DNA from 2 places in the Plantactinospora solaniradicis genome. Region 1 is predicted to be linked to the other one. Evidence: riboswitches for the same ligand, from Rfam matches in the RefSeq annotation. Region 1 holds a riboswitch; the other holds the start of a gene.
What was found. Region 1 has a riboswitch for cyclic di-AMP ahead of ACFP2T_RS23890 (C40 family peptidase). Riboswitches for the same ligand answer to the same signal wherever they lie in the genome.
Positions count from the first base shown of each region.

Region 1 (7,566 bases):
CCGCCACAACACTGAACAACATGTTTGCATACTACTAGAACAAGTCAAGCAAGGCGAGGGCTAAAGCGGCACCCGACAGCCTGCGTCAGCTCGTCGTCGGCGCCGGGGTCCGGTCGGCGGATTCCGCGGTGACCACCACCTGCGAGACATCGATCTTTACGGCTTCGGCGGCCCGTGCGCGCAGCAGGTCGAAGGTGGCGCGGTCGATGGCCGGGCCGACGTACGTGGCGCGTACCCAGCTAATCCAACGATTCTGTGCGTCACGTTCCTGCCCGCTGGCCGAGCCTCTGATCGGTATCCCCTCGAGGTCGATGACCGGTGACCTCCCAGGACCGGAGGCGGCGGGAGCGGAGGCGGCGGCGCCGGTGGCCGATACGGTGAACCAGAGCCCGGGCACCTCGACGACCCGCGCGTCCTGCACGCCGTCGAGCTTGCGCAGGTTCGCGGCGGCGCGCTCCAACTCGGCTTCCGTGACCGACTGATCGACGGCGACGGCCGGGCCGCCGACCGGAGCGTCGGGAAAGTCCGTCCGCAAATCCTTGAGGTGGGAGAAGTCATGATCCCCCGGGCCGAGCGCGGAGAACACCGCCGTACGGAACTCGTTCGTGGAAGTCACGTCCGGCGCCTCGACTCCCGCGTCCGGCGTCCAGGTCAGGACAGGGATCTCTGTCCAGTACTCGCGCAACGACGGGTCCAGCGCGGTGGCCGACGCGGCCGGCTGCGGGCGGACCTCGTCCCGGTCAGGCCCGGCACCGGTGACGGCCGCCACCCCGACCACCAGGACGAGCACGGCCCCGAACACGCCGGCCGTCGCGACCCTCGCGGCTCGGCGGCGCCCCGCCACCCTCTGGACCAGGCCGTACGGTGGCACGATCGCCCGGCGCGTCGCGTCGTCGGCCGCGTCCCGGAGCATGGTGTCCAGGCCGGGCAGCGGGCTCTCCAGGGCAGGCTTTCCGGTCACGGGGCTTTCGAACTCGCGGCTCTCTCGGTCGGGGTACTGGCGGTCAGGCATGACGACGCTCCAAGGTTGTGTTGTCGGTCGGTCGGTCGGACCGGCGCGGCGTGCCGGCCCCCGGGTCACCCGCGAGGGGCGTGGCGCCGGACTCCGGCCGGCCCCACGGACGCGAATCGTCCGCCTCTTCGAGGATCTGTCGCAGAGCGGTCCGCCCGCGCGACAGCCGGGCCTTGACCGTTCCGGACGGCACTCCCGTCTCGACGGCGACCTGATCGACGGACCGATCGCACAGGTGGTACAGCACGATTGCGCGCCGCTGCTCCTCGGGCAGACGTTGCAGGGCCGCCACGATCAGCGGAGTCTCCACGCCGGGCGCAGGCACGTGTGGAGCCAGCCCGCGGCGCCGCCACGCCGCCAACCCGGACCGTGTCGAGCGCCAACGGCTGACTGCGACCCGGTGGGCGACGGTTCTGATCCACGCCTCCGGCGCGTCCCCGTCGGCGAACCGACGGCGTCTGCTCCAAGCTCGGACAAACGCTTCTTGGACGGCGTCCTGCGCCTCAGCAAAGTCGCCGGTCAGCAGGTACACCTGACCGACCAACCGCGCGAACGCCGATGCGTAGAACGCCCGGTAGTCGTCGTCTGTCACGCCGACCTCACTCTCGTTGGTGGCTGCTGCTCCTCCCACTCACGCAGCAGAGCGACCCCGCGGTTGCACTGGATCGAGGAAATATCCGCAAGTCCGGAAGTCGGCTGGCACGTCGAAGAAGGCCGGCGAGCCGAAGAAGACAGACAAGCGGCAGGGCGGCGACCCGGACGACGGTACGGTCCAGCATGCCGGCCCGGCGCCGCTAGAGGCCCGTGGATGGCCCGTCGCATGATCGCCGGCTAGGGAAAGCACGAAGGCCCTGGCTGGGACTCGCGTCCTGACCAGGGCCTTCGGGTCTGAGCGGGTGAAGGGAATCGAACCCTCACTGTCAGCTTGGGAAGCTGATGTTCTGCCATTGAACTACACCCGCGAGCGGACCCCACTGTACCTGGTCGGGTCCGCTCGTGCACTCACCCGCCCCCTCCGGCCGTGGCTCGACTGCGCCTTCGCGTCGTCGCAATCCCCGAGCACCACACCGCCGCGCGTCATTTGCAAAGGCCACCACGCAAGGTAACGTCCGCCCCACCTGTAACAGTGGCACTACGTGTTCATAGCGCCACTTTCCGGAGGCAAAGGGTGAGGCAATGGCGTTACACAACATTCGACGGTCGTCGCGCTGGGTCGGCATGGCGAGCCTTCCACTCGTACTGCTGCTCGGGTCCAGCCCGGCGGTCGCGGCGTCGGCGCTCCCGGCCGGCGACGCCGAGCCGGGCTGCGTCGAGTCGACCGACGACCACCCGACCGCCAAAGCCAGACCCGGTACGCCGCACGGAGTCGAACCGAACGAGCTGACCGCGACCGAGGCGGCCGAACGGGACCGCCTCGTCGATGCCGCGTACGCCCAGCGGGTGGGTGTCGCGCCGCTCGGCCTGCCCGGCAAGGTCCCGATAACCATCGACGTCGTCTTCCACGTCATCTCGAAGGACCGGACCCGGGCCGGCGGCAGCATCCCACAGGCACTGATCGACACGCAGATCAAGGTGCTGAACGACTCCTTCGGCGGCCGTACCGGCGGCGCCTGGACGCCCTTCGAGTTCAGGCTCAAGAAGGTGAACCGGGTGGTCAAACCGGCCTGGTACCCGATCGTGGTGGACAGCCCGGCGGAGGCACAGATGAAGCAGGCACTCCGGGTGGGCGGGAAGAAAACCCTCAACCTCTACACCGGGCTGTTGGACCAGGACCTGCTCGGCTGGGCGACCTTTCCGGAGCGGAGGTTCGACCGGCAGGACGGTGTGGTCGTGCTCTCCGAGTCGCTGCCGGGCGGTACGGCGACGCCGTACAACGCGGGCGACACGGCCACCCACGAGATCGGCCACTGGCTGAATCTCTACCACACCTTCCAGGAGGGCTGCGCCGGCCGGGGCGACCAGGTGTTCGACACGCCAGCGGAGGCGGTGCCGGGCTTCGGCTGCCCGGTGGGACGGGACAGTTGCCCCACCAGGCCCGGCTCCGATCCGATCCACAACTTCATGGACTACTCGGTCGACGCATGCATGAGCCAGTTCACCTATGGGCAGGCGTTCCGGATGCTGAAGGCGTGGAAGGCGCTGCGCGAGTCGTAGGGGCGCCTCCGGTCAGGGCGTCGGCACCGGCTCCTCGACGACGGCCCGGCGTCGATGGGCCCTCCGCTTCGGGCCGATGCCGGCCCTGGGGCCGGTCGTGGCGCCGGCCGGGTCCAGCCAGACCTGCACCGCCGGGCGTTCGGACCGGTCCCCGGCCAGCGGGGTGGCTCCGTTGCTGCCGTGCCGGGACAGCATCGCCACGTCGACCGTGAACTCGAACAGCCGCCAGTCGACCTGGGGCGCGGCCCTCAGGTTGCCGGCGAGTTGGTCCACCCGGGCCTGATCGGTCACCGGCCGGGCGCGACCGGCCACGTACGCCTCGTCGTCACTGTCCTCCGGCGGAAACGAGTGCAGCGCGTAGCGACCGTCCCGTTCGAGATCGCGACGCTTGGGCGAGTCGACCACGAAGCAGAACATCCCCTCGTCGGTGATGACCGGGGAGACCGGATGCACGCGCGGCCCACCGTCGGCACGCACCGTTGCCAGGTAGCCGAGACCCGGCCCGTACTGCTGGATGAGGACACGGATCGCGTCGGCGAGACCGGGCTCGTCGGAGGCGAATTCGGACCAGGATGCCATGAGGACATTCTATCGAACATATGTTCGATCACCTACCCCGGCCCACTCCTCGGCAGGTCGCGGCCGAGCCCGATCGGGGAAGTCGCTAAGGTGGCACGGTGCTGCTCTCCGACCACGACCTAGTGATCGAGATCAAGGCGGGCACCCTGGCGCTGGAGCCCTTCGAGCCCGCGTTGGTGCAACCGTCGAGCATCGACGTACGCCTGGATCGCCTGTTCCGAGTCTTCAACAACCATCTCTACACCCACATCGACCCGGCGATCCAGCAGGACGAACTGACCTCGCTGGTCGACGTGCCGGACGGCGAGCCCTTCGTGCTGCACCCCGGCGAGTTCGTGCTCGCGTCGACACTCGAGGTGATCTCGCTCGGCGACCAGCTCGCCGGCCGGCTGGAAGGCAAATCCAGTCTGGGGCGGCTCGGCCTGCTCACCCACTCGACCGCGGGCTTCATCGACCCCGGGTTCTCCGGCCACGTCACCCTGGAGCTGTCCAACGTCGCCAACCTGCCGATCAGGTTGTGGCCCGGGATGAAGATCGGCCAGCTCTGCATCTTCCGGCTCTCGTCGCCGTCCGCGCACCCGTACGGCTCGGCCGTCTACGGCTCGCGCTACCAGGGGCAGCGCGGGCCGACCCCGAGCCGCTCGTGGCAGAACTGGCACACCTGGCCCACCCGCTGAGCTGACCCGAACCGCCGCGCTGCGCACCGCCCGCGGTACTACCGGGTACTACCGATACGAGAGGCCCCCGCCGCGACTGCGACGGGGGCCTCTCGACGTGCTGTGCGGTCTTCCGGGTTCGGCTTCCGGTCGACCGACGGACTGGATCAGCCGGGTCTGCCGAAGCTGTGGATTTCGCCGTCGTCCATCCGCTTCATCTTGACCGGCTCGCCGGCCCGGGAAGCGTGCACGATCCAACCACCTCCGACGTACATCCCGACGTGGCTGAGGTCGGCGTAGTAGAAGACCAGGTCACCGGGTCGGAGCTCGGAGCGGCTGACCGACTTGACCTTCCCACGCTGCGCGCGGGCGTTGTGCGGCAACGACACGCCGCCCTTGGCCCAGGCGGCCAGGGTCAGGCCGGAGCAGTCGTACGAGTTGGGGCCTTCGGCACCCCACACGTACGGCTTGCCGATCTGCTGGCAGGCGAACTTGACCGCCTTGCCGGCGTTGCCACCGGGGTAGGTGGCCGGGCAGGGTGCCGGGGCGAGCGGACCGGCGGAACCGTTGCCGTACGCCTGGATCCGCAGCTTCTGTAGCCGGTCGACCTCGGCGTCGATTTCCTTCTTCTTCTTGGCCAGTTCGGCCTCGGTCTTGGTGAGCTGGCTGACCAGGGTGTCGAGCGGGCGCTTCTGGGCGTCGTACTTGTCCCTGAGGTCGATCACCGCCTGCACGTCGCGCTGCTGCTGGCGGGCGAACTGGTCGAGTACCGAGAGCTGGCCGACGAGTGCGGCCGGCGACTTGTTGGTCAGTAGGGCGTTGATCGACGAGGCCTTGTCGCCCTTGTACGCCTCCACGGCGAACTCGCTCACCCGGTCCATCGCGGCGTCGATCTGCGTCTGGAGTGGGGCGATCTTGTTCCGGAGCGTCTTGGCCTGGGCCTTCTTCGCGGTCAGGTCCTGCCGGGTGGCGTTGTGCTTCTCGACGATCGGTTCGAGCTTGCGCCAGGCCGTGTCGATCTGCTTCTCGATCTCGGCCACCGAGGGTTCGGCGAGGGCCGGCGTGGTGCCCACGAACAGCACGGCGACGCTGGCCAGCACGGCGAATGCGGCGACGAGAATGGACCTTCGCAAAGGCGGTGTCGCCGTCCCGGCACCGGTCGTTACCGACCGGAGGGACTGCGACCGCGGGGCAAGGGGAGCCACCGGGGTCCGTACTCCTTCTTCCGTAGCCCGCCTACCGGGTTAGCTGACGGGTTCGGGCGGGAAGAGATTCGCCCTACCGCTGACGCGGATTCACCCCATGGTGCCCGGGTCCCCGGTTCGCTGATATTCGACGATTCGGCGGTGTAGAGACGTCGCCGCCCGGTTGGGCGGCCTGCCGTCGTCTCCGACGGTCCCCAACATTAGAGAAGCCTGTTATTCAAACGCAACCCGTGATCCGAGTCGATTCGTTACGTATCGGGATGCTCGCTGAGGGTGCGAGCGAACAAGCGTCCGAAACTGAGCGAACAAGCGTCCGAACGCCCTCTGAAATAGGTGAAGATTTCCTACATCGTGATGAGTGAGGCCGGCAGCTATTGACGGACGCCGGTCCCGGGTGGAGGGTGATCATCAAGCCCACCCCCGGCGAATGGAGGTTCGATGCCTCGGACGACAATGCCGTTGAGCAGGAGAATCGCGCTCGGTACCGCCGTGGTCGGCGCCGTCGCGCTGGTGCCGTCCGGCCCCGCGCCGGCGGCGGCTCCGGCGACCGACGGCCGGCAACAGGAGTACGCGGCCGCGGCGAGCGAATTCGGCGTACCGGAAAGCGTTCTGCTCGGCGTCTCCTATCTGGAATCTCGTTGGGACACCAACGCCGGCACGCCGAGCACCAGCGGCGGGTACGGCCCGATGCACCTCACCGACTTCGCCTATCTCGACGGGCTGGCCGGACCGCCCCACGAACACGGCGAGGACCGGCGTGGCGACAGCGCCCGGCCCGCCGCACCGTTGCACCCGAGCGTCACGGACGAGGGAACCACCACCGGAGGGGACAGCGCGGCACCGGCACCGGGTGCGCAGACCCTCGACGCCGCCGCCGCGCTGACCGGGGTCGACGAGCGGGCACTGCGGACCGAACCGGCGGTGAACATTCGGGGCGGGGCGGCGCTGCTCGCGTCGTACCAGAAGGCGCTGGCCGGACCGACCGGCCGGACCAGCGACCCCGCGGCCTGGTACGGCGCGGTGGCCCGGTACGCCGGCAGCGACAGTGCGGACGCCGCGCGGACCTTCGCCGACGAGGTCTTCCGGACCATCACCGAGGGTGCGGCCCGGACCACCGACGACGGCCATCGGATCATCCTGGCCGCGCACCCCGGACTCGTACCGGCCCGAGCCTGGCTGGACCGGCTCGGCCTGCGCAAACCCGCCCGGCCGGACGGGTTGGAGTGCCCGCGCGACATCTCCTGCGAATGGATCCCCGCGCCGTACCAGGCGTTCGGTGCCGGTGACTACGGCAACCACGACCTGTCCGACCGGCCGGGACGGCAGAAGATCGAGTACATCGTCATCCACGACACCGAGGGGAGCTACGACACCACGCTGCGCCTGGTGCAGGATCCCACCTACGTGAGCTGGCAGTACACGTTGCGCTCGGCGGACGGGCACATCGCGCAGCACGTGAAGGCCAAGGACGTCGCCTGGCACGCCGGCAACTGGTACGTCAACGCCAAGGCGATCGGGCTCGAGCACGAGGGCTACGCCGCGCAGGGCACCTGGTACACCGAGGCGATGTACCGCACCTCGGCCAAGCTGGTGCGCTACCTCGCCGACCGGTACGACATCCCGCTGGACCGCCAGCACATCATCGGCCACGACAACGTGCCCGGAATCCTGCCGGCGAACGTCCGGGGCATGCACTGGGACCCCGGGCCGTACTGGGACTGGTCGCACTACTTCGACCTGCTCCGGGCCCCGTTCTGGAGCACCGGCACCTCCCGCACCGGACTGGTCACCATCGACCCGGACTTCGCCACCAACCGGCCGGCCTTCACCGGCTGCGACACGGCCGGCGTACCGTGCCCGGCGCGCGGCTCCTCGTCGGTGATCCTGCGCAGCGCTCCGGCCGCCGACGCGCCGCTGGTGAACGACATCGCACTGCGCCCCGACGGCACCCCGAACACGA
Region 1 is NZ_JBHSPR010000018.1:471,768-479,333, reverse strand. It holds gene ACFP2T_RS23925 (GntR family transcriptional regulator) at 1-22, opposite strand, end outside; gene ACFP2T_RS23920 (hypothetical protein) at 86-961, opposite strand; partial or broken gene ACFP2T_RS23915 (SigE family RNA polymerase sigma factor) at 1,131-1,604, opposite strand; tRNA gene ACFP2T_RS23910 (tRNA-Gly) at 1,904-1,974, opposite strand; gene ACFP2T_RS23905 (zinc metalloprotease) at 2,189-3,166, shown strand; gene ACFP2T_RS23900 (pyridoxamine 5'-phosphate oxidase family protein) at 3,179-3,745, opposite strand; gene dcd (dCTP deaminase) at 3,844-4,422, shown strand; gene ACFP2T_RS23890 (C40 family peptidase) at 4,569-5,534, opposite strand; cyclic di-AMP (ydaO/yuaA leader) riboswitch at 5,619-5,757, opposite strand; gene ACFP2T_RS23885 (N-acetylmuramoyl-L-alanine amidase) at 6,045-7,566, shown strand, end outside.

Region 2 (7,566 bases), on a different contig from region 1:
GTGTGCCCAGCCGTGTACCGCCACCTCGTGGCCGGCGGCGGCCAGGTCCAGGCCGAGTTCCGGTGCCCGAGCGAGCATGGAGCCGAGCACGAAGAACGTCGCGCGGGTCCGGTGTGCGGCCAGGGCTTCGACGAAGAGTGGGGTCGAGGTCGGGTCGGGACCGTCGTCGAAGGTCAGCGCGACGTGGCCCGGGGCGCCCCGGCCGCTCAGCCGGGGAAAGAACCGGAGCCGTACGCCGGGCAGCACGGTCAGGGCCGGCACGACCTGGGCGGCCAGCGCGGCACCGACCGTTGTCGCCGGTACCGCGCGTGACCGCACCCGTTCCTCCACCCGCCTCACCATCGCCGGCCGGGTACCCGCGACAGCCGCCTTCACCCTCACCCGGACGGGTGGAGTGGGAGGGTTGGGAGTTCGTTTCCGGATCCGCGCGGCCCGCTCCGGACCGTCCGACGTTTGCCGCGCCGGATTCCGGGTAGCCGGGCGGGCCGGCTCGGGCCCGGAGCCTGCCTGGTGTGCGGGCCGGGGCCGGGTGGCCAGGATGGACAGAGGAGACGACAGATGCGTGCCCGACCTGCGCCAGGGGTGGCGGTGATCACCGGGGCGAGCGCGGGGGTGGGCCGGGCCACGGCACGTCTGCTGGCCCGACGGGGAATGCGACTGGCCCTGCTGGCCCGGGGAGGAATCGGTCTGCGTGCCGCCGCCGAGGACGTGCGAGCCAACGGGGGTGTCGCGCTGCCGATCGAGACCGACGTGGCGGACTATCACCAGGTCGAGGAGGCGGCCGACCGGGTCACGCGCGAACTCGGACCGATCGACCTCTGGGTGAACGACGCTTTCGCGTCGGTGTTCGCGCCGTTTCCGGAGATCGGCCCGGAGGAGTTTCGCCGGGTGACGGAGGTCTGCTATCTCGGTTACGTGTACGGCACCCGGGCCGCGCTTCGTCGGATGGTGCCCCGAGGGTCCGGCACCATCGTGCAGGTGGGATCCGCGCTGGCGTACCGATCGATTCCGCTACAGTCCGCTTATTGTGGCGCGAAACACGCGATCGTCGGCTTCACCGAGTCGCTGCGCTGTGAACTTCTGCACGATCGCAGCCCGGTACGCGTGACCATGGTGCACCTGCCGGCGGTGAACACTCCGCAGTTCGACTGGGTGCTGTCCCGGCTGCGTAACCGGGCCCGGCCGGTGCCGCCGATCTATCAGCCGGAGGTCGCCGCCCGGGCCATCGTGTACGCGGCCGACCGGCCACGGCGCCGGGAGTACTGGGTCGGGGCGTCCACCGTGGGCACCATCCTCGCCAACCGGTGCGTACCCGGTCTGCTCGATCGCTACCTGGCCCGTTCGGGTTACTCGGCTCAGCAGACCGACCAGCCGGCCGATCCGCACCGGCCGAGCAACCTGTGGCACCCGGTCGACGACGGCGGCGGGGCGGACCCGGGAGCACACGGCTCGTTCGACCCACGGTCCCGGGCTCGCAGTCCCCAACTGTGGTTGTCGCAGCACCGGAGTCTGCTCGTCGCCGGGCTGGCCGCCGCCGCGACCGTCGGCGTGGTACTCGGCACCGCCGTCCGCCGCCGACGGTAGTCGACTCCGTCGTCCCGGTCGCCGACCCGCGGCGCCGTATCCGCCCCGACCCGTCCCTCGAAACCACTCTGACCTGCGGGTTTGTCGCAGATGGCCGGCAATCGTCGACCAGTCAAACTGGACATTTCCCAGGTGGGTCGGCGGCACCTCGCCTACGCGCCCGGTAAATAGCCGACAGCATCTTGTTAATGACCCCGACCCAAAGGATGTTCTTCGATGCATCCGACGCGCCGTGATTACTGATAGTCGTTGTCTGGCAACACATTTGCCGACAATCGGGTATTGCCATTCCGGAAGTGAAACCAGGTATGCTGTCTGCCGTTCATAGCCGCCGGACACCACGTGGTGCCGGCGCTGATCGCCGCCTAATCGCCACCCGGCGAACCGGGGACCCATGCACGTGGGGTGAATCCGCGCGAGCGGTAGGGACCACTTCCATCCCGAACCCGTCAGCTAACCCGGTCGGCGGCCGACGGAAGGGATACATGTGAGGGCACCCCTACGCCGATCGCTGGCGACTGCCCTGGCACTGCTCACCGCCGGAGCACTGATCGTGGTTCCGTCGGTGGCGTCGGCGGCACCGGCCGCACCGAAGCCGGCGGGTCCGAAGGAGGACGTCGACTCGCCGATCCTCGGTGACGTACTCGCCACCACCGGTAAGCGGTACGCGGAGGCCAAGGCCGCGGTCAAGAAGTCCAAGCAGCGGCAGGCGGAACTCGCCGAAGACCTCAAGCGGGCAGAGGACAGGTTGGAAGCGCTCGCTCCGGAGGCGAGCAAGATCGCCGCCGAGTCGTACCGCAGCGGCAAGCTCAGTGCCGTGTCGATGCTGCTGAACAGCGCCTCGTCCGACTCGTTCATCGACCGGGCCGCCGCGCTGGACGAGCTGAACCTGTTCAACAACCAGAAGCTCCGGGCCCTGAACCAGGCGCGCGAGCAGGTCAGCCAGACCAAGGCGGCGGTCGACGCCGAGGTTGCCAAGCAGGCCGCGCAGGAACAGATCATCAAGAAGCAGCAGAAGGAGGCGGAGAAGGCGCTCGCGCTGGTCGGCGGCAGGTCGCGCCCCGACCGGGGCCTCGTGGACGCCAAGTCGCCGGTCGCCCGGCCCGGGCCGGGCATGGCGGACGGCTTCCCGGGGGAGGGGTGCACCAGGGACGATCCGACCACCAACGGATGCGTCACGCCCCGGACCCTGCACGCGTACAACGAGGTTCGGCGGGCGGGCTTCAAGAGGTTCGTCGGTTGCCACCGCGACGGTGGTCCGTTCGAGCATCCCAAGGGTCGGGCCTGCGACTGGTCGTTGAAGAGCTCCGGCTTCAGCCGGGCCGCGAACGACGACCAGATGAAGTACGGCAACGACCTCACCGCCTTCCTGGTCCGCAACGCCGATCGACTGGGGATCCTGTACGTGATCTGGTACAGGGAGATCTGGTTCCCGGCCACTGGCTGGAAGTCCTACAGCGGTCCGAGTGACCACACCGACCACGTGCACATGTCGATGCTGTAAGGGAATCGCGCGCGACACCCCGTACGAACGGAACCGCCCCGCCACCCACTCCGGGTGACGGGGCGGTTCCGTTGTGACATCCACTTTCAACTTGCATACATAGCGATGTCCGCATACGTTGTCTCCGGGACGGCGGGGGCCGGCCCCGGGGAACGGGGGATCAGGGGATGGGTGCCGGACACGCGCACGCAGGTCCGCAGACGTGGGCGGGGGAGCGGCACCGTCGACCGCTCTGGCTGGCCTTCGGAGTGCTGGCCCTCTACATGGTGGTGCAGGCCGTCGCCGCCTGGCTGACCGGCTCGCTCGCACTGCTCTCGGACGCCGGACACATGTTCACCGACGTCCTCGGCATCGGCATGGCGCTGGCGGCGATCACCGCCGCCGGCCGGGCGTCGGACGATCCGCAGCGCACCTTCGGGCTGTACCGCCTGGAGGTGCTCGCCGCGCTGGCGAACGCGGTGCTGCTCTCCGGGATGGCGATTTTCGTACTGGTGGAGTCCGTCCGCCGGTTGGACGACCCGCCCGAGGTGGCGGCCGGGCCGATGCTGGTCGTCGCCGTCGGCGGCCTGGCCGTGAACGTGGTGGCCTTCCTGCTGTTGCGCGGCGGGGCCAAGGAGAGCCTCAACCTGCGCGGTGCCTACCTGGAGGTGCTGGGTGACCTCCTCGGTTCGGTCGGCGTCATCATCGCCGCATCGGTCATCGCGACGACCGGATGGCGGTACGCGGACCCGATCGTCGCCGTCGTGGTCGGCCTGCTCATCCTGCCCCGGACCTGGAAGCTGGCGCTGGCCGCCGGCCGGGTGCTGGTGCAGGCCGCGCCGCCGCACGTCGAGGTCGCCCTGGTCCGGGAGCGGCTGGCCGGCCTCGACGGGGTGACCGAGGTGCACGACCTGCACGTCTGGACGCTCACGTCCGGGATGGACGTGGCGTCGGCACACCTGAACCTGATCGAGGGTGCCGACGTGGCGGCGGTGCTGGCGGCGGCTCGTCGACAGTTGCACGACGACTTCGGCATCGACCACGCCACCCTCCAGGTCGAACCGCCGAGCGCCGAACGACTCTGTCACGGAAGCTCGTGGTGACCCGCGCCGTCGGCGGCTGACTGGTTGATCGAGTTGTCCGGCCGTCGCCGACGAGTTGGGCGCCCGTGGTCCGTCAACTGGTTGTAGCGTGCACCTACTTGGTTGTATCGTGCAACCATGACCACCGACGACGCGCGGGCCATCCGGGACGCCGTCAGTTCCTTCGTCCGGGCATTCGGGCTGCACCGGCCCGAGCAGACCCCCTGCGGGCAGCAGATGACCGTCTCCGAGGCGCACGCCCTGACGGAGATCCAGCGCGATGGCGGGCTGCGCCAGGCCGAGCTGGCTCGTCGACTGCGGCTGGAGAAGAGCACGGTCAGCCGGCTCGTCGGGCAGCTCGTCGGCCGGGGCTGGGTGGGTCGCGCCGACGCCGCCGACGACGGCCGGAGAATCTGGCTCACCCTCACCGAGCAGGGCGTACGGGTGGCCGAACGGCTCGCCCAGGCCCGGGACGCCAGGTTCGCCGCACTGCTGGACCGCATTCCACCCGACGAGCGGCCGGCGATCCTGTCGGCCGTGCAGCGACTCGCGGAGGCCGCAGATGACCAGTGACGCGCAGTCGCGGCGCCCGTCGCCCGGCCGCGGGACCGTCCTCGCGGTGGTCGCGGCCGCGCTGGTCGTCGTCGCGCTGGTCGTCCTCCTCGACTTCCGGCGTGCCGGCGAAGCCCCCCCGGCCGACGCCGGGCGCCAGGCCGACGTCGCCGAACGGGGACGCGAGGTCATGCCGTTCGACCTCGAGCGCAGCACGCACCGGTTCAGCAAGACCGGCACCGGTGGACGGCAGACCGTGACCGTCGACGAACCGGTGGACCAGCGGCAGGTCGGGCTGGTCCGGGAACACCTCCGGGCGGAGGCGGAACGGTTCCGGCGGGGCGACTTCGCCGACCCGGCCCGGATCCACGGCGCGGAGATGCCCGGCCTGGCGGAGTTGAGGGCCGGCGCCGCCCGGATCCGGATCGACTACCGCGAGCTGCCCGACGGCGCCCAACTGGACTATCTGACGGCGGAACCCGCGCTGCTGAGTGCCCTGCACGCCTGGTTCGACGCCCAGGTCAGCGACCACGGACGGCACGCCGAGCACGGCGAGCCGACGACGCCGGTCGGTTGAGTCCCGGGCACGCGGATACCTGACCTCGGCGGGCCCCCGCTCGTGCTGCGGTGCGCCGACGGGTGTAGCGCGTCGTTCCCGGCTGCCGTGCGGGTCGAGCCCGCGTCAGGACACCGCACCCACCCCGGTCTCGTCGGCCGTGCCAGCCGGATGTCCGAGTGTCGTCGAGCGGTCCGTACTTGATGTTGTTACGAAACGGCCACGAAATGTTCCGCCTAGCAGAACCAACAGAGGGGGGCGTTGCTATGAGCGGAACCGAATTGTAGCGTCCGGCTAAGCGGCGAGCCGGCCCCACCTGGTGTCCCAGCGGATCCGGACGGGTCGGGCACGCACGCGACGACCCCAGAAGCCAAGGGAGTCCTCCGATGATCAGCCGGCCTCGTCGATCCCACGAAGGAACACCGCGATGCTCCGGGTGATCGGTGCCCGGCTGCTCCAGATGCTGGTCGTCGTCATCTGTGTGACGGCGCTCGGGTTCGGGCTCGTCAACATCCTCCAGGGCAACGTCGTCTACGCCATCCTCGGTGACTTCTACACCCCCGAGGCGGCCGCCGAACTGACCGCCCAGTTGCGACTGGACGATCCGCTCTACGTCCGGTACCTGGACTGGCTCGGCGCCGCGCTACGGGGCGACTTCGGCACCTCGGTGATCACCCACCAGAGCGTCAGCGAGGCGATCCGGCTGGCCCTGCCGCCGACCATCGAACTGCTGATCGGCGCGCAGCTCGTCGGCATCACACTGGCCCTGCTGACCACCGTGCTCTCGCTGCGGTTCCGCTGGGCGGACCGGTTCGTCACCGTCCTCGGGCTGATCGGCAACTCGGTGCCGGCGTTCGTGGTGGCGCTGATGCTGATCGTGGTGTTCGCGACCGGCCTCCGGATGGTCTCCTCGATCGGCTGGGTGGATCCCGCCACCGGGGGCTGGGGCGCCAACATCAAGGCGATGATCATCCCGTCGGTCGCGCTCGGGGTGTCGGTCTTTCCCGAGTACATGCGGGTGCTGCGCAGCGAGATCCACGAGCAGTTGGAGAGCGAGGAGTACGTCACCCTCGCCCGGATGAAGGGCCTGTCGAACACCCGGGTCCTGGTCCTGCACGTCGCCCGCAACTCGGTCGGCGGGCTGATCACGCTGATCGCGCTCACCACCGGGTTCCTGCTCTCCGGCGTGGTCATCGTCGAAGAGGTCTTCTCGATCCCGGGGATCGGCCGCCTGGTGCTCGGTGCCATCAACAACCGCGACGCGACGCTGCTGCAAGGCGCGATCGTGCTGATCGCGGTGGGCGTGGTGGTCGCGAACCTGGTCGGCGAACTGATCCAGATGCGGCTCGACCCACGGGTACGCCCCGGTGCGCGCCGCCGGGTCCGGGCCGGATGAACCGGCCCCGGGCAGGGGCGAGGCGTTCGGGACCGGCACGGGTCAGCGGCACGGCGGGACAGACGAGGGAGAGGCGATCGCGATGAGTACCGACGTACCGCGGAAGGACGTGCCGGGCCCCGCGCCCGCCGCCTCGATCGCGGTCTCCGACGCCGACGAGGCGTGGATCTCCGCTCCCCGCCGGGACCGGCAGCTCGCCCGGCTCACCCAGCTCGGCCGGGCGCTGCGGGCGCCGTCGGTGGGTATCCCGGCCGCGGTCTTCGTCGTCGTGGTGCTGGCCTGCTTCGCCGGTCCGGCCCTGCTGTCGCTGCCGTCCCCGGTCACCGGCGACCTGGCGAACGCGATGGCCCCGATGGGGTCGCCCGGTCACCCCCTCGGCACCAACGAACTCGGCAACGACGTGCTGTCCCGGTTGCTGCACGGCGGCCGGGTGTCGATCGTCGTCGGACTCGGTGCCACCGCGATCAGCCTGCTCGCGGGCGCCCTGCTGGGGGTGACGGCCGGATTCTTCGGCGGCTTCTACGAGACGTTCGTGATGCGGCTCTTCGACACGCTGCTGGCCTTCCCGGGCCTGATCCTGGCGCTGGTGATCGCCGACTACCTCGGGCCCAGCCTCACCAACACCACGCTGGCAATCAGCCTCTTCGGGGTCTCCCGGTTCGGTCGGCTGGCGTGGTCGCAGACCCTGACCGTCCGGCACCGGGACTTCGTCACCGCGCCGCGCAGCGACGGCGCCGCCGCGTACCGGGTGATCTTCGGGCACATCCTGCCGAACGTGCTGCCGCCGTTGCTGGGCTTCGCGCTCTTCACCATCGGCACCGCGATGATGATCGAGGCCGGATTGAGTTACCTCGGACTCGGCGTACCGGAGCCCGAGCCGACCTGGGGCAATCTGATCGCCTCCGGCGACGCG
Region 2 is NZ_JBHSPR010000060.1:320,101-327,666, forward strand. It holds gene ACFP2T_RS41075 (polysaccharide deacetylase family protein) at 1-342, opposite strand, end outside; gene ACFP2T_RS41080 (SDR family oxidoreductase) at 559-1,584, shown strand; cyclic di-AMP (ydaO/yuaA leader) riboswitch at 1,937-2,068, shown strand; gene ACFP2T_RS41085 (coiled-coil domain-containing protein) at 2,072-3,088, shown strand; gene ACFP2T_RS41090 (cation diffusion facilitator family transporter) at 3,256-4,170, shown strand; gene ACFP2T_RS41095 (MarR family winged helix-turn-helix transcriptional regulator) at 4,288-4,722, shown strand; gene ACFP2T_RS41100 (hypothetical protein) at 4,712-5,278, shown strand; gene ACFP2T_RS41105 (ABC transporter permease) at 5,685-6,653, shown strand; gene ACFP2T_RS41110 (ABC transporter permease) at 6,736-7,566, shown strand, end outside.
Region 2: it holds a riboswitch for cyclic di-AMP, as region 1 does, so the genes downstream of both, ACFP2T_RS41085 (coiled-coil domain-containing protein) here and ACFP2T_RS23890 (C40 family peptidase) in region 1, are expected to answer to the same signal.